DNA from 3 places in the Actinacidiphila sp. bgisy167 genome. Region 2 is predicted to be linked to each of the others. Evidence: predicted binding sites of a transcription regulator. Region 2 holds the regulator's gene; each other region holds the start of a gene.
The links. Region 2 encodes HrcA, which represses chaperone genes, less so after heat shock. Its sites were predicted from a motif close to TTNGCACTCNGNNNNNCNGAGTGCNAA; they were not measured.
Positions count from the first base shown of each region.

Region 1: groES (co-chaperone GroES) is a predicted target of HrcA. The motif match lies at 1,924-1,950, and genes of this name have one in related genera.
Region 3: groL (chaperonin GroEL) is a predicted target of HrcA. The motif match lies at 3,870-3,896, and genes of this name have one in related genera.

Region 1 is NZ_JBYIQP010000001.1:394-7,005, forward strand. Features, by position in the region: gene groL (chaperonin GroEL) at 1-1,343, opposite strand, end outside; gene groES (co-chaperone GroES) at 1,468-1,776, opposite strand; gene AC3ET4_RS00015 (NUDIX hydrolase) at 2,056-2,619, opposite strand; gene AC3ET4_RS00020 (THUMP-like domain-containing protein) at 2,715-3,908, shown strand; gene AC3ET4_RS00025 (HAD family hydrolase) at 3,915-4,568, opposite strand; gene AC3ET4_RS00030 (hypothetical protein) at 4,752-5,015, opposite strand; gene tsaD (tRNA (adenosine(37)-N6)-threonylcarbamoyltransferase complex transferase subunit TsaD) at 5,012-6,115, opposite strand; gene rimI (ribosomal protein S18-alanine N-acetyltransferase) at 6,108-6,612, opposite strand, start outside.
Region 2 is NZ_JBYIQP010000031.1:59,262-65,873, forward strand. Features, by position in the region: gene hemW (radical SAM family heme chaperone HemW) at 1-444, shown strand, start outside; partial or broken gene AC3ET4_RS14985 (Uma2 family endonuclease) at 563-1,134, shown strand; gene AC3ET4_RS14990 (DUF3097 domain-containing protein) at 1,118-1,948, opposite strand; gene AC3ET4_RS14995 (MBL fold metallo-hydrolase) at 1,979-2,713, opposite strand; gene hrcA (heat-inducible transcriptional repressor HrcA) at 2,922-3,938, shown strand; gene dnaJ (molecular chaperone DnaJ) at 3,938-5,074, shown strand; gene AC3ET4_RS15010 (16S rRNA (uracil(1498)-N(3))-methyltransferase) at 5,191-5,928, shown strand; gene AC3ET4_RS15015 (S41 family peptidase) at 6,025-6,612, shown strand, end outside.
Region 3 is NZ_JBYIQP010000128.1:4,161-10,772, reverse strand. Features, by position in the region: gene AC3ET4_RS29315 (maleylpyruvate isomerase family mycothiol-dependent enzyme) at 1-320, opposite strand, end outside; gene AC3ET4_RS29310 (HD domain-containing protein) at 413-1,099, opposite strand; gene AC3ET4_RS29305 (copper homeostasis protein CutC) at 1,229-1,930, shown strand; gene groL (chaperonin GroEL) at 2,061-3,683, opposite strand; gene AC3ET4_RS29295 (cold-shock protein) at 4,052-4,255, opposite strand; gene AC3ET4_RS29290 (MoaD/ThiS family protein) at 4,677-4,955, opposite strand; gene thrC (threonine synthase) at 5,000-6,286, opposite strand; SAM riboswitch class I at 6,305-6,432, opposite strand; gene AC3ET4_RS29280 (glucosyl-3-phosphoglycerate synthase) at 6,590-6,612, shown strand, end outside.

The DNA of each region.
Region 1 (6,612 bases), on a different contig from region 2:
ACCGCGGCGCGGCGGACGACGGCCACACCGGTGGCCTCGTCGCCGTTCTTGCCGAGGTTGTCCTCGAGCACCTTGACCGCGTGGACGAGAGCGGAGCCGCCACCGGAGACGATGCCCTCCTCGACCGCGGCGCGGGTCGCGGAGATGGCGTCCTCCAGACGGTGCTTCTTCTCCTTGAGCTCGACCTCGGTGGCCGCGCCGACGCGGATGACGCAGACGCCGCCGGCCAGCTTGGCGAGGCGCTCCTGGAGCTTCTCGCGGTCCCAGTCGGAGTCGGTCGTGGCGATCTCGGCCTTGATCTGGTTGACCCGGCCGGCGATCTCCGAGGACTCGCCGGCGCCGTCGACGATGGTGGTGTCGTCCTTGGTGACGGTCACGCGGCGGGCGCTGCCGAGCACGTCCAGGCCGACCTGGTCGAGCTTGAGGCCGACCTCCTCGGCGACGACGGTGCCGCCGGTGAGGGTGGCGATGTCGCCGAGCATGGCCTTGCGGCGGTCGCCGAAGCCGGGGGCCTTCACCGCGACGGCGTTGAAGGTGCCGCGGATCTTGTTGACCACCAGCGTGGACAGGGCCTCGCCCTCGACGTCCTCGGCGATGATCAGCAGCGGCTTGGAGGCGCCGGCCTGCAGCACCTTCTCCAGCAGCGGGAGCAGGTCCTGGATGGAGGAGATCTTGCCCTGGGTGATGAGGATGTACGGGTCCTCCAGGACGGCCTCCTGGCGCTCCGCGTCCGTCACGAAGTACGGCGACAGGTAGCCCTTGTCGAAGGCCATGCCCTCGGTGAAGTCCAGCTCCAGGCCGAAGGTGTTGGACTCCTCGACGGTGATGACACCGTCCTTGCCGACCTTGTCGATCGCCTCGGCGATCAGCTCGCCGACCTGCTTGTCCTGGGCGGACAGCGCGGCGACGGCGGCGACGTCGTCCTTGCCCTCGATCGGGCGGGCGGTGGCGAGCAGCTCGTCCGAGACGGCCTTGACGGCCGCGTCGATGCCCTTCTTCAGGGCGGCCGGGGAGGCGCCGGCGGCGACATTGCGCAGACCCTCGCGGACCAGCGCCTGGGCGAGCACCGTGGCGGTGGTGGTGCCGTCACCCGCGATGTCGTTGGTCTTGGTCGCCACCTCCTTCACGAGCTGCGCGCCGAGGTTCTCGTACGCGTCCTCGATCTCGACCTCACGGGCGATGGTGACACCGTCGTTGGTGATGGTCGGGGCGCCGAACTTCTTGTCGATGACGACGTTGCGGCCCTTGGGGCCGATCGTCACCTTCACGGTGTCGGCGAGCTTGTTCACGCCGCGCTCAAGGGCGCGGCGCGCGTCCTCGTCGAACTTCAGGATCTTGGCCATACCGGCGGAATTCCTCGTCTTTGGGTTCTCAGCGAAGACCGCGCCCCGGGTCCCCGGTCCGTGTGAGGACTCGGTGTGCCCGGGGCGTGGTCACGGCATTTCTCGCTTGCGCGCGGCGCCGGTTCTACTTCTCGACGATCGCGAGGACGTCGCGAGCCGAGAGGACGAGGTACTCCTCGCCGCTGTACTTGACCTCGGTGCCGCCGTACTTGCTGTACAGCACGATGTCGCCGACCTTGACGTCGAGCGGGATGCGGTTGCCGTCCTCGAAGCGACCCGGGCCGACGGCCAGGACGACGCCCTCCTGGGGCTTCTCCTTGGCGGTGTCCGGGATGACCAGGCCGGAGGCGGTGGTCTGCTCGGCATCGAGCGGCTGGACCACGATGCGGTCCTCGAGCGGCTTGATGGCAACCTTGGTGCTGGCGGTCGTCACGATCCGACCTCCCCCTTCAAAGGGCTCACGGGAGTGTCTGTCTGGGGTGGCGACCTGGTAGGCCCGTCGTCGCGGGTGCCGGACCTGCCCGTCGCTTTTGGTTGGCACTCGGCATCGCTGAGTGCCAGGTCCGAGATTAGGACGCGCTTAGCACTCGGTCAAGCGGAGTGCCAACGCCGCGCCGTACGAGCCGCTCTCCCCCAAAGCAACGGCGTGCCCGGGCGCACTGTTCCGGGCGCACCCGGGTGCGCCGTTCCTGGGCCGGCGCGCCCGCGCCGCTCACCGGCGGACGACGCTCCACGCGCCGAGCGCGGCCAGGGTGAACCCGTCGCGCAGCTCGCCCGAGCGGGCCGCCCCGGCGATGTCGTCGGGGCTCCACCAGCGTGCCTCGGCGACCTCGCCGTCCCCGGCCGCACCGGTCCCGAGCCCGGCGTCCCCGGCGTCCCCGGCGACGGCCACCTCGACGACGGCCACCTGGCTCTCCAGCAGCCCGGAGTCGACGTCCAGGAGGGCCACCACCGTCGCCGCGGAGCCCACGAGGCCGGTCTCCTCGGCGAGTTCACGCAGCGCGTCGGCGGCGGGATCGCCTTCGCCGAAGCCGCGCGGCAGCTCCCAGGCCCAGCGGCCCACCGCGGGCAGCCACTGACGGACCATCAGCACGTCGTCACCCCGCCGGGCGAGGACCACGACACCGGTACGACCGCCGCCGGCCCTGACCCAGTGCAGTTCCACCTCCGCCCCGGACGGCAGCCGGTAGGTGTCGAGGTGGACCTCGCACCACCGGCCGCCCTCGGCGTCGCCGTACGCCTTGCGGCTCCCGGTGCGGGCCGCCTCGCTGTCCATCAGAGCGTCCCCCGCGGGGTCTCCGGGAACTCCATCACGTCGTACCGGCCCCGGTAGTCCCGCAGCAGTCCAGCACGCGCCGGCGCCGCGGGACAATGGGCGGCGTGGATCTTGACGCGTTCTCGGCACTCCTGACCGACGAGGGGCAGGCGCTGCTGGCCTCCCTGCGGGACTACGACCCCGCCGCCGAACTGGCGACCGCGACACGGCTGCGGCGGGCGCACGACGCCGGGCTGGTGGCGGCGGCGCTGACGCAGGCCCGGCTGCGACAGCGGGCGGCGGCGAAGTTCGGGGAGGACGCGTACCGGATGTACTTCACGCCCGAGGGGGTCGAGCAGTCGACGCGGGCCTCCGTCGCCCGGCACCGTGCCGAGCGGTTCGCCGCGCTCGGAGTGCGGCGGCTGGCGGACCTGTGCTGCGGGATCGGCGGGGACGCCGTGCCGCTGGCCCGCGCCGGTGTGGAGGTGCTGGCGGTCGACCGCTCCCCGCTGACCTGTGCGGTGATGCGCGCCAACGCGGAGGCGCTCGGGCTGGCCGACCTGATCGAGGTGCGCTGCGCCGACGTGACGGAGACCGGCGTGGAGGGCTGCGACGCCGTCTTCGCCGATCCGGCCCGGCGTGGCGGGCGGGGCCGGATCTTCGACCCCGAGGCGTACTCCCCGCCGCTGTCGTGGGCGGTGGCGGCGGCCCGTGAGGCCCCGCTGGCCGCCCTGAAGGTGGCGCCGGGGATCCCGCACGAGGTCGTGCCGGACGACGCCGAGGCGGAGTGGGTCTCCGACCACGGCGATGTGAAGGAGGCCGTGCTGTGGTTCGGCACGGCTCCGGGCACCCGCCGCGCGACCCTTCTGCCGTCGGGCGTCACCGCGCCCGCCGCCGGCCTGCCCGACCCGCCGGTGCGCCCCGTGGGGCGCTGGCTGTACGAGCCGGACGGCGCCGTCATCCGGGCCCGCATGGTGGCCGACGTGGCGGCGCAGACAGGCGGCGGGCTGATCGACCCGACCATCGCCTACGTCACCTCCGACGAGCCGCACACGACGCCCTTCGCGACCTCGTACGAGATCACCGACGTGCTGCCCTTCAACCTCAAGCGGCTCAAGGCGCTGCTGCGCGAGCGCGAGGTGGGGGTGCTGACCGTGAAGAAGCGCGGTTCGGCCGTGGAACCGGAGGAGGTGCGCCGCCGGGTCAGACCCCAGGGCCCGAACTCCGCCACGGTCTTCCTGACCCGGGTGGCCGGGGCCCCGAGCATGCTCGTGGGCGCCCCCGCCGCGGCCGCCCCCTCCCGGGGCTGACCCCCGCTAGACCGACCGCAGGAGGCCGCGCGCCATTTCCGGCACATCGGTGGGGGCGGCGGCCAGGGCGGTCGGCCCCCAGCCGTCCAGGGCGGGCCCGGTGTACCCCCAGGCCGCACCGATGGAAGGGACCCCCGCGGCCGCCGCGGCGGCGACGTCGGAGGGGCTGTCGCCCACGAAGCAGGCGCGCCCCGGCGGCACCCCGAGGCGCTCCAGCGCCAGAAGGATGCCCTCGCCCGAGGGCTTGGGCGGCGCGTCGCCCCACCCGACCACCACGCCGAAGTGCGAGGACAGCTCCGCGGGGACGAGCCGCGCCACGCGGTGCGCGGGCTGCATGGTCACCACCCCGATCGCCGCGCCGGAGGCCGCGAGGTCGCGCAGCACGCCGGCGGCGCCCGGGAACGGCGACGCGCCCCACAGGGCGAGCGTGAGCGCGTCCTCCCAGGCGGACCCGAACACGGTCGCCTCGTCGGTCACCCCGAGCCGGGCCAGCAGTTCGTGGTGGGGCAGGTGGTCCAGCGCGGCCGGCAGGCGGCTCTCGTCGACGGGCTCCCCCAGCGCCGCGCCCGCGACATGGAGGATCGCCTGCCGCATCGCCGGCCGGCTGTCGAGGAGGACGCCGTCGAGATCGAAGAGGACGGCGCAGCCGGGGTCGGTCATCGGGTCTTCTCGCCGCCTGAGGGAACGCCTCCCGGACACCGGTCGTCCGGCAGGACGCCTGCTCGGGGGCGCTGCGGCAGGATTCCGGTTGCCCACGACGCCAGGCTCATCCTACGGCCGGCCGTCCGACTGCCCGGACCGGGCCCGGGGGCCGGACCGGGGGCCGGACCGGGGCCCGAGGACTCAGGCCCCCTCCTCCTCCACCGCCTCGAAGCGCCAGCGGTGGACGGCCCGCCGGGCCAGCTCCTCGCCAGGCTCGGGCAGCTCGGGGAGCTCCGCGTCGTACGGGGCGTCCCACCAGGTGATGACGAGCACCCGGTCCTGGGGGGCGCGGAAGGTCTCGCGGCGCAGCGGTGCCGGGGAGAGCGTCTGTGCGCGGGCCCACGCCAGCAGCTCGGGCCCGCGCCCCTCGGCCGCCCGGGCCTCCCACATCAGGGCGACGGTCACGAGTAGAGGTTGTCCTTGCTGAGCTCGTGGACGTGGTCGTGGTCGTGGCTGTGAGTGTGGCCGGGCACGGACACATCCGTGACCTGCAGCGAGGAGTCCGCCGGCAGGTCCCAGGTGGACGACGGCCGCCCCCGGGCCACCATCTCCGCGCCGAGGGCCGCGACCATCGCGCCGTTGTCCGTGCACAGCTTGGGCCGCGGCACCCGCAGCACGATCCCGGCGTCCTCGCAGCGCTCCTGCGCCAGCGAGCGCAGCCGGCTGTTGGCCGCGACGCCGCCGCCGATCATCAGATGGTCGACGCCGTTGTCCTTGCAGGCCCGGATCGCCTTGCGGGTCAGGACGTCCACGACGGCCTCCTGGAAGGACGCGGACACATCCGCGACCGGCACCTCCACGCCCTCCCGGCGCTTGGACTCGATCCACCGCGCCACGGCGGTCTTCAGGCCGGAGAAGGAGAAGTCGTAGAGGGGGTCGCGGGAGCCCGTCAGACCGCGGGGGAAGCGGATCGCGTCCGGGTCGCCCTCGCGGGCCGCACGGTCGATGGCCGGGCCGCCGGGGAAGCCGAGGCCCAGCACCCGGGCGACCTTGTCGAAGGCCTCGCCCGCCGCATCGTCGATGGTGGACCCCAGCGGGCGCACGTCGCCGGTGATGTCGGGGGCGAGCAGCAGCGAGGAGTGGCCGCCGGACACCAGCAGCGCCATCGTCGGCTCGGGCAGCGGCCCGTGCTCCAGCTGGTCCACGCAGATGTGCGAGGCGAGGTGGTTGACGCCGTAGAGCGGCTTGCCGAGCGCATAGGCGTACGCCTTGGCCGCGGACACGCCGACCAGCAGGGCGCCCGCCAGCCCGGGGCCCGCGGTGACGGCGATCCCGTCGAGGTCGGAGGCGGCGACGCCGGCCTCCTTCAGCGCGCGCTGGATCGTGGGGACCATCGCCTCCAGGTGCGCGCGGCTGGCGACCTCGGGGACGACGCCGCCGAAGCGGGCGTGCTCGTCGACGCTGGACGCGACCGCGTCGGCGAGCAGGGTGTGCCCGCGCACGATGCCGACACCGGTCTCGTCGCAGGACGTCTCGATGCCGAGGACAAGGGGCTCGTCAGCCATGGGTGGTCTCTGTTCCTGGTAGTCCCGGTACGTCAGGGGAGGGCGGGGCCGCCGGCAGCTCGCCGAGCCGCATCACGAGGGCGTCGACGTTGCCGGGCTGGTAGTAGCCGCGCCGGAAACCGATCGGCTCGAAGCCGAAGCGCTCGTACAGCCGCTGGGCGCGGAGGTTGTCGACGCGCACCTCCAGCATCACCTCGTGGCACTCGAAGGCGGTGGCCTGCCGCAGCAGCTCCCCCAGCAGCCGGGCGCCGAGGCCGGTGCCCCACTGCTCGGTGGCGACGGCGATGGTCTGCACGTCCCCGGTGCCGCCGACGGCGGCCAGGCCCGCGTAGCCGACGATCCGTCCGGCCCCGTCCTGGGCGACGACGTAGTGCCGGGTCGCCTCGGGATGCCGCGCGCCGGCCAGTTCGGACCAGAACATGCCGCGCGACCACGCGTCGTCCGGGAAGAGCCGGTGCTCCAGGTCCATCACCGCGTCCAGGTCCCACCAGCGCATC
Region 2 (6,612 bases):
CTGGCGGCGGCCGGCTACGGCTGGTACGAAGTGTCGAACTGGGCGACCTCGCAGGCGGCCCGGTGCCGCCACAACGAGCTGTACTGGACCGGCGCGGACTGGTGGGGCGCCGGCCCGGGCGCGCACAGCCATGTGGGCGGGGTGCGCTGGTGGAACGTGAAGCATCCGGCGGCGTACGCGGCGGCGCTCGCCGAGGGCCGCAGTCCCGGGGCGGGACGTGAGCTGCTGGCGGCGGAGGACCGCCGGGTGGAGCGGATCCTTCTGGAGCTGAGGCTGTCCGACGGGTGCCCGCTCGACGTGCTGGCCCCGGCGGGCGCCGAGGCCGCGGAGCGTGCGGTAGGGGACGGCCTCCTGGAGCCGGGGCCTTACCGCGAGGGCCGTGCCGTCCTCACCCTGCGCGGCCGCCTGCTGGCGGACGCGGTGGTCAGGGACCTGGTCGACTGAGCCCCGGCCTGTCCGCTCACTCGGCGGAGTGAAGCGCTGCGCATCCCGGCAGTGCCTCCCTACGCTGTTCGTAAGACGCCTCCGCGTAAGCGGCGGCGGGAAGCGGAGGGCCACGGAGATGACCGCTGTGGATGATCGCCGGATGACTGACTTCTTCGAGAACCTCCAGGTTCCCGAGGGGGTCAAGGTCGAGCTCCTCAGGGGGGAGATCGTGATGATGGCCGGGCCCGACCTGGTCCACAACGACATCGTCGACGCGGTGATCGACCAGTTCCCCCGCACACGGTGGAGGCGCTTGCAGGCGCAGGACATCGCGATTCCCGGGGAGGCGAGTGAACCCCAGCCGGACCTCGTGGTCCTCGAGCGCGGCGCGGGGCCCTCCTCGGGGCGCCTCTGCCGTCCGAGGCCGTCACCCTGGTCGTCGAAGTCGTCTCCCGGACCAGTGCTCACCGCGACCACGTCGTCAAGCGGTCGATCTACGCCGCCGGGAAAGTGCCCGTCTATCTGATCATCGATCCCCTTGCCGCCGAGTGCGTCGTTCTCACCGAGCCCGTCGGCACCGGCGACCAGGCCGACTACCGGGCCGAGCGGACCTGGAAGTTCGGCGAGACGGTGCGGTTGCCGGTGGTGGACGTCGCGCTCGACACCGCGTCGTTCCAGGTCCTGCCCGGGCTCACTCCGGGGCCGTGACGAAGTCGATCAGTTCCTCCACGCGGCCCAGCAGCTCCGGCTGCAGGTCCTTGTAGGAGTGGACGGCGCCCAGGATGCGCTGCCAGGCGGCGCCGGTGTTCTCCGGCCAGCCCAGGGCCCGGCACACGCCGGTCTTCCAGTCCTGGCCGCGGGGGACGGCCGGCCAGGCGGGGATGCCGAGGGAGGAGGGCTTCACGGCCTCCCAGACGTCGACGAAGGGGTGGCCGACGACCAGGACGTGCTCGCCGGTCACCTCCGCCGCGATGCGGGACTCCTTGCTGCCGGGCACGAGGTGGTCGACGAGCACGCCGAGCCGGGCGTCCGGGCCGGGGGCGAAGGACGCGACGACGCTGGGGAGGTCGTCGACGCCCTCCAGGTACTCGACGACGACGCCCTCGACGCGCAGGTCGTCGCCCCAGACGCGTTCGACCAGTTCCGCGTCGTGCCGGCCCTCGACGTAGATCCGGCCCGCCCGGGCGACCCGGGCGCGGGCGCCGGGGACGGCGATGGAGCCGGAGGCGGTCAGCCGGGGGCCCGCCGCGGGGGCGGCGGCGGAGGGTCGCACGAGGGTGACCACGCGGCCCTCCAGGAGGAATCCGCGGGGCGTCATCGGGAACACGCGGTGCTTGCCGAAGCGGTCCTCCAGGGTGACCGTCGGGCCCTCGGCGGTCTTCTCGCAGCGGACGACCGCGCCGCAGAAGCCGGTGGACACCTCCTCCACCACCAGGTCCCGTTCTGCCGCGACCTCGGGCGCGGGCGCGGCGGGCCGCTTCCACGGCGGGGTGAGGTCGGGGTCGTAGCTGCGGCTGCGCATGCCTGGGATCGTAACCGCGCCGCCGCGCGCTCAGGCGGAGGGGAACCGGGCGGCGAGCGCGTCCCGTTGGGCGCGTACGAAGCGGGCGTCGACGACGGCGCCGTGCCCCGGCACGTACAGCGCGGTCTCGCCGCCCAGCCGCAGCAGTTCGTCCAGGGCCGCGGGCCAGGCCTGCGGGGCGGCGTCGGGCCCGGCCTGGGGCTCACCGGACTCCTCGACGAGGTCGCCGCAGAAGACCACGGCCGGCGTGCCGAGCACGACCACCACCAGGTCGTGCGCGGTGTGTCCGTCGCCTGGGTGGACCAGCAGTACCTGGCGGTCGCCGCCGAGATCGAGCACATAGGAGCCGACCACGAGGTGTCCGGGGTACACCAGGGCCCGCACCGCCTGCGCCGCCTCCTCCTCGTCGACTCCGTGCCCGACGGCGTCGGCGGCCAGGGAGGACCGCTCGCGTTCGAGGTAGGCGCCGAGGGTCATCTCACCGAAGACCTGGACGTCCTCGAAGGCGGCGGTGCCGAAGACGTGGTCGAAGTGGCCGTGGGTGAGTGCGATGTCCGTCACGTCCCGCCCGGTCAGCTCGCGGACCTCCTGGCGCAGGCCGGCGCCCTCGGGGACGGAGGAACCCGTGTCGATCAGCAGCACGCCGTCGTCGCCCACGACGACTCCGACGGTCACGTCGAGGAAGGGCAGCCGCCGCCGTGCGACTCCCGGTGCGAGGTGCTCCCAGCCGCCGGGGGAGCCCGGCGCGGTCGGTGTGGTCTCCACAACGCGACGGTATCCCCGCGACGTGCCCCCGCGCCCGCTACGGTGCCGGTCGGGGGCGTTCCCCGGAACGGACCCGGGGGCGGCCTTGCCGAGGTCTTGCCACCTCGCCTTACACTGACTTGGGGAAAGCTGGCACTCAGGGAAGCGGAGTGCCAGACCGCGGGGGGCGACACGACCCGTACGGTGACCGAGTGACTGGAGGTGCGCGATGCTCAGCGAACGACGGCTGGAGGTGTTGCGCGCCATCGTCCAGGACTATGTGGGCACCGAGGAGCCGGTCGGCTCGAAGGCGCTGACCGAGCGGCACGCCCTCGGAGTGTCCCCGGCCACCGTCCGCAACGACATGGCCGTGCTGGAGGAGGAGGGCTACATCCAGCAGCCCCACACCAGCGCCGGCCGTGTGCCGACCGACAAGGGCTACCGGCTCTTCGTCGACCGGCTCACCAGCGTCAAGCCGCTGTCCGGCGCCGAGCGCCGCGCCATCCAGAACTTCCTGGACGGCGCCGTCGACCTCGACGACGTGGTGGCCCGCACGGTCCGCCTGCTGGCGCAGCTCACCCGGCAGGTCGCGATCGTCCAGTACCCGTCGCTCACCCGCTCGACCGTGCGCCACGTGGAGCTGCTCGCGCTCGCCCCGGCCCGGATCATGCTGGTGCTGATCACGGACACCGGACGGGTGGAGCAGCGGCTGGTCGACGCCCCCGCACCGGTGGGCGAGACCGTGCTGGCCGACCTGCGCGCCCGGCTGAACAGCCGGGTGGTGGGGCGCCGGTTCAGCGACGTCCCGCCGCTGGTGCAGGACCTCCCCGAGGGCTTCGAGCCCGACGACCGGCCGTCCGTGCAGGTGGTCCTCGCCACACTGCTGGAGACCCTGGTCGAGGAGACGGAGGAGCGGATCATGCTCGGTGGCACGGCCAACCTGACCCGCTTCGGGCACGACTTCCCGCTGACGATCCGCCCGGTGCTGGAGGCGCTCGAGGAGCAGATGGTGCTCCTCAGGCTGCTGGGCGAGGCGAAGGACTCGGGTGTGACGGTGAGAATCGGTCACGAGAACTTCCACGAGGGCCTGAACTCCACATCCGTCGTCTCCGTCGGCTACGGTTCGGGCGACGAGGCGGTTGCGAAACTCGGCGTGGTCGGACCGACCCGCATGGACTACCCCGGAACGATGGGAGCGGTACGCGCAGTGGCACGTTACGTCGGACAGATCCTGGCGGAGTCGTAGTGGCCACCGACTATTACGCCGTTCTCGGCGTGCGCCGCGACGCGAGCCCGGACGAGATCAAGAAGGCATTCCGCCGTCTCGCGCGAGAGCTGCACCCGGACGTCAACCCGGACCCGAAGACCCAGGAGCGGTTCAAGGAGATCAACGCCGCTTACGAGGTGCTCTCGGACCCGCAGAAGAAGCAGGTCTACGACCTCGGCGGCGACCCGCTGTCCGCCAACGGCGGCGGGGGCGCGGGCGGGGGCTTCGGCGCCGGCTTCGGCAACTTCAGCGACATCATGGACGCCTTCTTCGGCACGGCGTCCCAGCGCGGCCCGCGCTCGCGCACCCGGCGCGGCCAGGACGCGATGATCCGGCTGGAGATCGAGCTGGACGAGGCGGCCTTCGGTACGACCAAGGACATCCAGGTCGACACGGCCGTCGTCTGCAACACCTGCCACGGCGAGGGCGCCGCTCCGGGCACCTCCGCGCAGACGTGCGACATGTGCCGCGGGCGCGGTGAGGTGTCGCAGGTCACGCGGTCCTTCCTGGGCCAGGTCATGACCTCCCGGCCGTGCCCCCAGTGCCAGGGCTTCGGCACCGTCGTCCCCACCCCGTGCCCGGAGTGCGCGGGGGACGGCCGGATCCGGTCGCGGCGCACGCTGACGGTCAAGATCCCGGCCGGCGTCGACAACGGCACCCGCATCCAGCTCGCGGGCGAGGGCGAGGTCGGCCCGGGCGGCGGCCCCGCCGGCGACCTGTACGTCGAGATCCGCGAGCTGCCGCACCCGGCCTTCCAGCGGCGCGGCGACGACCTGCACTGCACCGTCACCATCCCGATGACGGCCGCGGCGCTGGGCACCAAGGTCCCGTTGGAGACCCTGGACGGGCTCGAGGAGATCGACATTCGGCCCGGGACGCAGTCCGGCCAGTCGATCCCGCTGCACCAGCGCGGCGTCACCCACCTGCGGGGCGGTGGCCGGGGCGACCTCATCGTGCACGTCGAGGTCCAGACCCCGGGCAAGCTCGACCCGGAGCAGGAGGAGCTGCTGCGCCGCCTGGCGAAGCTGCGCGGCGAGGAGCGGCCCATGGGGCAGTTCCAGCCGGGCCAGCAGGGGCTGTTCTCCCGTCTGAAGGACGCGTTCAACGGCCGGTAGGCCCGGTATGGGAGCCCGCGGCCGGGGTGCGCGCCACCCTGGACCGCGGGCCGCCCTGCGCCGTGAAACGATGGGCGCATGGCCGCCCTGATCACCCGCTCTCCGAGGACCGCGCCGTGACCGCACCCGTCTTCGTCGTCGAACCCGGCACGCTCGGCCCGGACCGGATCACGCTCTCCGGTCCCGAGGGGCGGCACGCGGTCTCCGTGCGCCGGCTGCGCGTCGGGGAGGAGATCGTGCTCACCGACGGCCTGGGACGCGGCGCGTACGGCACGGTTGCGGCCGTCGACGGCAAGGACACCCTCGAGGTCGCCGTCGCCGGGCTGCGCGAGGAGGCCGAGCCCCGCCCGCGGATCACCGTCGTCCAGGCGCTGCCCAAGGGCGACCGCGGGGAACTGGCCGTCGAGACCATGACCGAGGTCGGCGTCGACGCCGTCGTGCCGTGGGCCGCCGCGCGCTGCATCACCCAGTGGAAGGGCGAGCGGGGCGCCAAGTCGCTGGCGAAATGGCGGTCCACCGCCCGCGAGGCGGCCAAGCAGGCCCGGCGGCTGAGGGTTCCCGAGGTCGCCGACGTGCTGACGACGCGTCAGTTGGTCGGGTTGCTGTCCGGCGCCGCGTTCGCCGCGGTCCTCCACGAGGAGGGCGCGGAGCCGCTCGCCACCGCCCCGTTGCCGACCGAGGGCGACATCGTGCTCGTCGTCGGCCCCGAGGGCGGGGTCTCCCCGGAGGAGCTCGACGCCTTCGCCGCGGCCGGGGCCAAGCCGTACCGCCTCGGCGCCAGCGTGCTGCGCACCTCCACCGCCGGTGTCGCCGCCACCGCCCTCCTGCTCGGCCGCACCGGACGCTGGGGCTGACGGCGCCGCCGGGGGTATGCCCACGCATGTCCCCCTCCAGGGCCACGAGATCGTAAATCGCTGACCGGCGCAGCGGCAGGTGGTTAATGTGACAACGTGACACAGCCGCAACCTTCGCACCCCGCTTACCTCCGCTTTCCGCATCTGCACGGTGAACTGATCACCTTCACCGCAGAGGACGACGTCTGGGCCGCCCCGCTGGACGGCTCCGGCCGGGCCTGGCGGGTCAGCGCCGACAACATGCCGGTCAACCATCCGCGGTTCTCGCCCGACGGGACGCTCATCGCGTGGACCTCCGCACGGGACGGCGCACCCGAGGTGCACGTCGCGTCCGCCGACGGCGGGCCGTCGAAGCGGCTGACGTACTGGGGCACCCGCACCTCGGTGCGGGGCTGGACCCCGGAAGGCGAGGTGCTGGCCATCAGTACGTACGGGCAGGCGTCGACGCGCCGCAGTTGGGCACGGGCGATCCCGGTCGACGGCGGTCCCGCCTCGACGCTGCCGTACGGGCCGGTCGGAGGCGTCGCCCACGGTCCGGACGGAGCGGTGCTGCTGCTGTCGGCCACGATGGGCCGTGAGGCGGCGGCCTGGAAGCGCTACCGGGGCGGTACCGCGGGCAAGTTGTGGATCGACCGCACCGGTGACGGGGAGTTCGAGCGGATCCACGCCGAGCTGGACGGCAAC
Region 3 (6,612 bases), on a different contig from region 2:
CCGCCCGGGGGCCTCCACCGCTGCATCACCTCGGAACGCAGGCAGCCGACCAGCTCCCCGGTGGGCAGTGCGCCGTCCCGCTCGGCGACCGCGTCGGACAGCCGCGCGAAGTCGAAGCCGTGCTCGGCCAGGAGCGCCATGAACGCCTCCCGCGAGTAGCGCGCCGCCATCGTCATGTGCGCCACGACCTCGCGCACCCGCCAGCCCTCGCACAGCGAGGGGGTGTCCCACCACGCGCCGGGAGCCCCGTCGAGCAGGTCGGCCAGGGCCCGGAACTCGGCCGCGGCGGCGGCCTGCACCTCGGTGTCGTCGTCGGTCATCGCTGTCGTACCCCTTCGTCTCGCACCGCGGGCGGCTCCCCACGGAGGTGAGAACCACCCGCGGTGGCCGGACTCATCGCCGGGCGCCGGAGTCATCGACGGGCGTCGCCCGCCTCCCCCGCGGCGAGCAGGTCCAGTTCGGTGGTGAGGTTGCGGCGGGCGGTGGCCTCCCAGCGCCCGTACGCCTCCGGTGTGCGGAACAGCCGGGGCAGGCCGAGCAGCCCGCGCAGGACGTCGGCGCGGCCGGCGCGGAAGGCGTCGTCGGGGACGAAGCCGTACTCCTCCCGGACGGCGGCCGCGTACGCGGCGTAGGCGGTGGGGTCGCCGGCGAGGACGGCCAGGTCGGCGTCGCAGAGGACCTCGCCGTCGCGGTCGCCCTCGGCGGGGTCGTGGGTGACGGTGAGCCGGACCAGGCGGGCGGCCTCGGCGGTGAGCGTGTCGGGGACACCGGCCTCGGGGAGCGCGCGTTCGGCGAGCCGGGCGCTGCGCTCCTCGTTCTCGGAGCGGTCGGGCCGGTAGACGGCGTCGTGGAACCAGGCGGCGAGCAGTACGGCGTCCCGGTCCCGCGCGTATCCGGCGAGTGCCTCGGCGTGGTCGAGGACGGCGGTCAGGTGGGTGGTGGTGTGGTAGCGGCGGTGCGGCTCGGCCCAGCGGGAGAGCAGGTCCTTGCCGTAGGGCACCGGGTCCACGGACCTCGTCTGGCAGCGGCGCAGCAGGTCGCACCAGCGGGCGAGGAGTGCGGAGCCGGGTTCGGGCACGGTGTCAGCCATGAAGGTCATTGTGGGCCACGAGGGTCGCGGGCATGCGCGGGCATGTGCCATGGGCCACGAGGGTCGCGGGCATGCGCGGGCATGTGCCATGGGCCACGAGGGTCGCGGGCATGCGCGGGCATGTGCCACCCTGGAGACATGTCTAGACCAATTTTCGAAGTGATCGCGCTCGACGCCCACGACGCCCTCGCGGCCCGGACGGGCGGCGCGGACCGCCTCGAACTGGTCACCGAGATGGCGGCGGACGGGCTGACGCCCTCGCGCGAGACCTTCGCCGCCGTCCGGGCCGCGGTGGACCTTCCCGTCCGGGTGATGCTGCGGGCCCGCGCGGACTTCGCCGTGGGCGGCAGCCGCGAGGCGGACTCGCTCCGCGCGGCCGCCGCGGCGTTGCGCGCCGAGGGCGCCGACGAGTTCGTGCTCGGTTTCCTCGACGCCTCGGGCGCCCCGGACCTGGCGGCCGTGCGCCTGCTCGTCGACGCGATCGGTCCCGGCGCCCGCTGGACCTTCCACCGCGCCATCGACCACTGCGCCGACCGGGAGGCCGTGCGCTCGGCGGTGCGCGGGCTGCCCGGGCTGGACACCTTCCTCACCGCCGGCTCGGCCCGCGGCGTCGACGACGGACTCACCCGCCTGCTCGCGGAGGCCGGGCGGCCCGGCGAGCCCCGGCTCATGGTGGGCGGCGGGCTCCGCGCGGAGCACCTGCCGCGGCTGCTGGCGGCCGGCATCGACGCCTTCCACGTCGGGGGCGCGGTCCGTCCCGGGGGCTGGGCCGGGCCGGTCGACGCCGAGTCGGTGCGCGCCTGGCGGGAGCTGCTGGACGCACCGGCCGCCGTCCACTGACCAGGCTCCGCCGACCCGCGGCGTCGCCGGGGCAGTACCGGGAAACGCCCCGAAACGCCCGAGGGCGGCACCCCCTGCGGGGTGCCGCCCTCGGTCTTCAGCCCTGGTGCGGAGTCCTGATCCCGGAGGATCAGAAGTCCATGTCGCCGCCGGGCATGCCGCCGCCTGCCGGGGCAGCGGCCTTCTCCGGCTTGTCGGCGATGACGGCCTCGGTGGTGAGGAAGAGCGCGGCGATGGAGGCCGCGTTCTGCAGCGCGGAGCGGGTGACCTTGGCCGGGTCGATGATGCCCTCACCGATCAGGTCGACGTACTCGCCCGTGGCGGCGTTGAGACCGTGGCCCGGGGTCAGGTTGCGCACCTTCTCCACCACGACACCGCCCTCGAGGCCGGCGTTGACGGCGATCTGCTTCAGCGGGGCCTCCAGGGCCAGCTTCACGATCGCGGCACCGGTGGCCTCGTCGCCGTCGAGCTCGAGCTTCTCGAAGACGTTGGACGCCTGGAGCAGGGCCACGCCACCACCGGCGACGATGCCCTCCTCGACGGCGGCCTTGGCGTTGCGCACCGCGTCCTCGATGCGGTGCTTGCGCTCCTTGAGCTCGACCTCGGTGGCGGCACCGGCCTTGATGACGGCCACGCCGCCGGCCAGCTTCGCCAGGCGCTCCTGGAGCTTCTCGCGGTCGTAGTCCGAGTCGCTGTTCTCGATCTCGGCACGGATCTGGTTCACGCGGCCCTGGATCTGGTCCTGGTCGCCGGCGCCGTCCACGATCGTGGTCTCGTCCTTGGTGACGACGACCTTGCGGGCGCGGCCGAGCAGGTCGAGACCGGCGTTCTCCAGCTTGAGGCCGACCTCCTCGGAGATGACGGTGCCACCGGTGAGGATGGCGATGTCACCGAGCATGGCCTTGCGGCGGTCGCCGAAGCCCGGGGCCTTGACCGCGACGGACTTGAAGGTGCCGCGGATCTTGTTGACGACCAGGGTCGACAGGGCCTCGCCCTCGACGTCCTCGGCGATGATCAGCAGCGGCTTGCCGGACTGCATGACCTTCTCCAGCAGCGGGAGCAGGTCCTTCACCGCGGAGATCTTGGAGTTGACGATCAGGATGTACGGGTCGTCGAAGGACGTCTCCATACGCTCCAGGTCGGTGGCGAAGTACGCCGAGATGTAGCCCTTGTCGAAGCGCATACCCTCGGTGAGCTCCAGCTCCAGACCGAAGGTCTGGGACTCCTCGACGGTGATGACGCCTTCCTTGCCGACCTTGTCCATCGCCTCGGCGATGAGCTCGCCGATCTGCGGGTCGGCGGCGGAGATGGAGGCGGTGGAGGCGATCTGCTCCTTGGTCTCCACGTCCTTCGCCTGCTCCAGCAGGGCGGCGGAGACAGACTCGACGGCCTTCTCGATACCGCGCTTCAGGGCCATCGGGTTGGCGCCGGCGGCGACGTTGCGCAGGCCCTCGCGGACCAGCGCCTGGGCGAGGACGGTCGCGGTCGTCGTGCCGTCACCGGCGACGTCGTCCGTCTTCTTCGCGACCTCCTTGACCAGCTCGGCGCCGATCTTCTCGTACGGGTCCTCGAGCTCGATCTCCTTGGCGATGGACACACCATCGTTGGTGATCGTGGGGGCGCCCCACTTCTTCTCGAGGACGACGTTGCGGCCCTTGGGGCCAAGGGTGACCTTGACGGCGTCGGCGAGCTGGTTCATCCCGCGCTCGAGACCGCGCCGTGCCTCCTCGTCGAACGCGATGATCTTGGCCATGTGAAGTGGTCCTCCCGGACTTGGGGTCCCCCCGCGGCACAGGGCTGCGGGGAAGGATTACTCCAGGACCGCGCCGGCGCCCGCGACGGACGGCCTGCCCTCCCACCGGTTCCTTTCCGGCGGTCGTGCGGGCCTCACCCACTCGGTCCTTTGTCACTCTCAACGTCAGAGTGCTAACGCCAATGATTAGCACTCGCCCTAGGAGAGTGCAAGCCGCTTGGCCGGGTCCGTGGACAACCCGCAGGTCCGGGGTGGCTCTCCGCGCGCCGCCCCGGGACAGCACGAAGGCCCGCCCCCTGCGGGGCGGGCCTTGACACGCACGGTGAGCGGACGTGCGCGAGAGTGCTCCGTGGCCGGTGCGCGGCGCGTCAGCCGGCGAGACGGACCATGTCCGCCTGCGGACCCTTCTGGCCCTGCGAGATCTCGAACTCGACCCGCTGGCCTTCCTCGAGGGTGCGGTAGCCGTCCATCTGGATCGCGCTGTAGTGCACGAAGACGTCCGCACCACCGTCGACCGCGATGAAGCCGTAACCCTTCTCCGCGTTGAACCACTTGACGGTGCCCTGAGCCATTCCTTACTCCCCTATTGCTGGCCCTTCGCAGACCCGCACCTCGCGGACCCGGGTCAGACCTCACCCCCTACAGCCAAGGGGGCGTGCGCCGGAACGCGTCGACCGCGGCTGAATGTATCTGCCCGGACGCGGTCTGCAACAGGTCAAGTGGACGAGAATTCCGGGCGCGACAAAGCGGAAGAAGATCTGATCGGTGAGGAATCCGGGGCAACTCGGACCGGACATAAAGGGCCAACGCGGCAATCGCCGCGCGGAAGTGGCGATAAATCGTCGACAAGACCGCCCCGGAGACGGGGGGTTGCGCAGAGCGTTGCAGGGAGTTGCGAGCCGTTCAGGGCAACTGTACAGGCCTTCAACTACCCGCCACGCACACAGGGGTGCCGGAGGGTCCGGCACCCCTGTCGCCCGCGGGCCGTGCGGCTCAGCAGCCTCCGGCCACCGCCGGGATGATCGAGACGGACGCGCCCTCGCCCACCGCGGTCCCCAGGCCCTCGGAGAAGCGGACGTCGTCGTCGTTCACGTAGATGTTCACAAAACGGCGCAGCTTGCCCGTGTCGTCCAGGACTCGCGCGGAGATGCCGGGGTGGTCGCGCTCCAGCGAGTCGATGACCTCGGCCAGGGTGCCGCCCTCGGCGGGGACCTCGGCCTGGCCGCCGGTGTAGGTGCGGAGGATGGTCGGGATGCGGACGGTGGCGCTCATGATGCGTGATTCACCTTCAGTCTGGGTCAGCCGGTGCGACGGGGTCAGCCGGCCAGGCCGGCGGCGCGGAACGCCTCGAGGCTGGGGCGGATGGTGGCCGTGGGGCGCGCGTTCGGGGCGACCGCGTCCAGCGTCTTGAGGCCGTCGCCGGTGTTGAGGACGACGGTCTCCTCGGACGGGTCGAGCTGCCCGGTCTCGATGAGCTTCTTCAGCACGCCGACGGTCACGCCGCCCGCCGTCTCGGCGAAGATGCCCTCGGCGCGGGCGAGCAGCTGGATGGCCTCCACCACCTGCTCGTCGGTGACGTCCTCGACGGCGCCGCCGGTGCGCCGGGCGATGTCCAGGACGTACGGGCCGTCGGCCGGGTTGCCGATGGCGAGCGACTTGGCGATGGTGTTCGGCTTCTGCGGGCGCACCACGTCGTGACCGGCCTTGAAGGCGGTGGAGACGGGGGAGCAGCCCTCGGCCTGTGCGCCGTAAATGCGGTACGGCTTGTCCTCCACCAGGCCGAGCTTGATCAGCTCCCGCAGGCCCTTGTCGATCTTCGTCAGCTGCGAGCCCGAGGCGATCGGGATGACGATGTTGTCCGGCAGGCGCCAGCCCAGCTGCTCGCAGATCTCGTACGCGAGGGTCTTGGAGCCCTCGCCGTAGTAGGGGCGCAGGTTGACGTTGACGAAGCCCCAGCCCTCGCCGATCGGGTCGCCGATCAGCTCGCTGCAGAAGCGGTTGACGTCGTCGTAAGTGCCCTCGATGCCGACCAGTTCGCCGCCATAGACCGCGGCCATGACGACCTTGGCCTCCTCCAGGTCGTGCGGAATGAACACGCAGGAGCGCAGGCCCGCCCGGGCGGCGGCGGCGCCCACGGCGCCGGCCAGGTTGCCGGTGGAGGAGCAGGACAGGGTGGTGAGGCCGAAGGTGCGGGCGGCCTCCAGGGCGATGGCGACGACCCGGTCCTTGAAGGAGTGGGTGGGGTTCCCGGAGTCGTCCTTCACGTACAGCCCGCCGGTGACGCCCAGTTCGCGGGCGAGGTTGTCGGCCTTGACCAGCTTGGTGAAGCCCGGGTTGAGGTTGGGCCTCGCCGCCACGTCGGCGGGGACGGGCAGCAGCGGCGCGTAGCGCCAGATGTTGTCCGGCCCGGATTCGATCCGCTTGCGGAGGGTCTCCGGGTCGCCGTCCGGGAGGTCGTAGGCCACTTCGAGCGGGCCGAAACAGACCTCGCAGGCGAAGAGGGGAGCCAGCGGGAAGCGCTCGCCGCATTCGCGGCAGGAGAGCGCCGACGCGGGTCCGAAGGCGGAGTCGGTGGACGCGGGTGCAGCATTCTGCGCAGCCATGTCAGGCGAGGCCCTTTCTCCTCATCTTCCTCGCGGCGCATCTCGCCGCGAGACGGAATTGGCACCTTCCCCACCTGGACCTCGCGGTCGGCGGGAGGGTTGCCGGGGCTTCAACGGGCCGTTCCCTCTGCCCCTCTGGATGAGCGGTATGGCGCCGGGCGGACTGCCCGGGCATTTGTCGGACGGGGCGCGATCACCGTGGACATACGATGGCCGTGCCTCGTGTTCACGACTGTAACCGACAACCTCGAACCCGGTCATAGGCCGTCCGTCCTTCGAGACGGGCAGAAACGGAGCGACGCAGTGCTCGACGAGGTGGCCCGCTG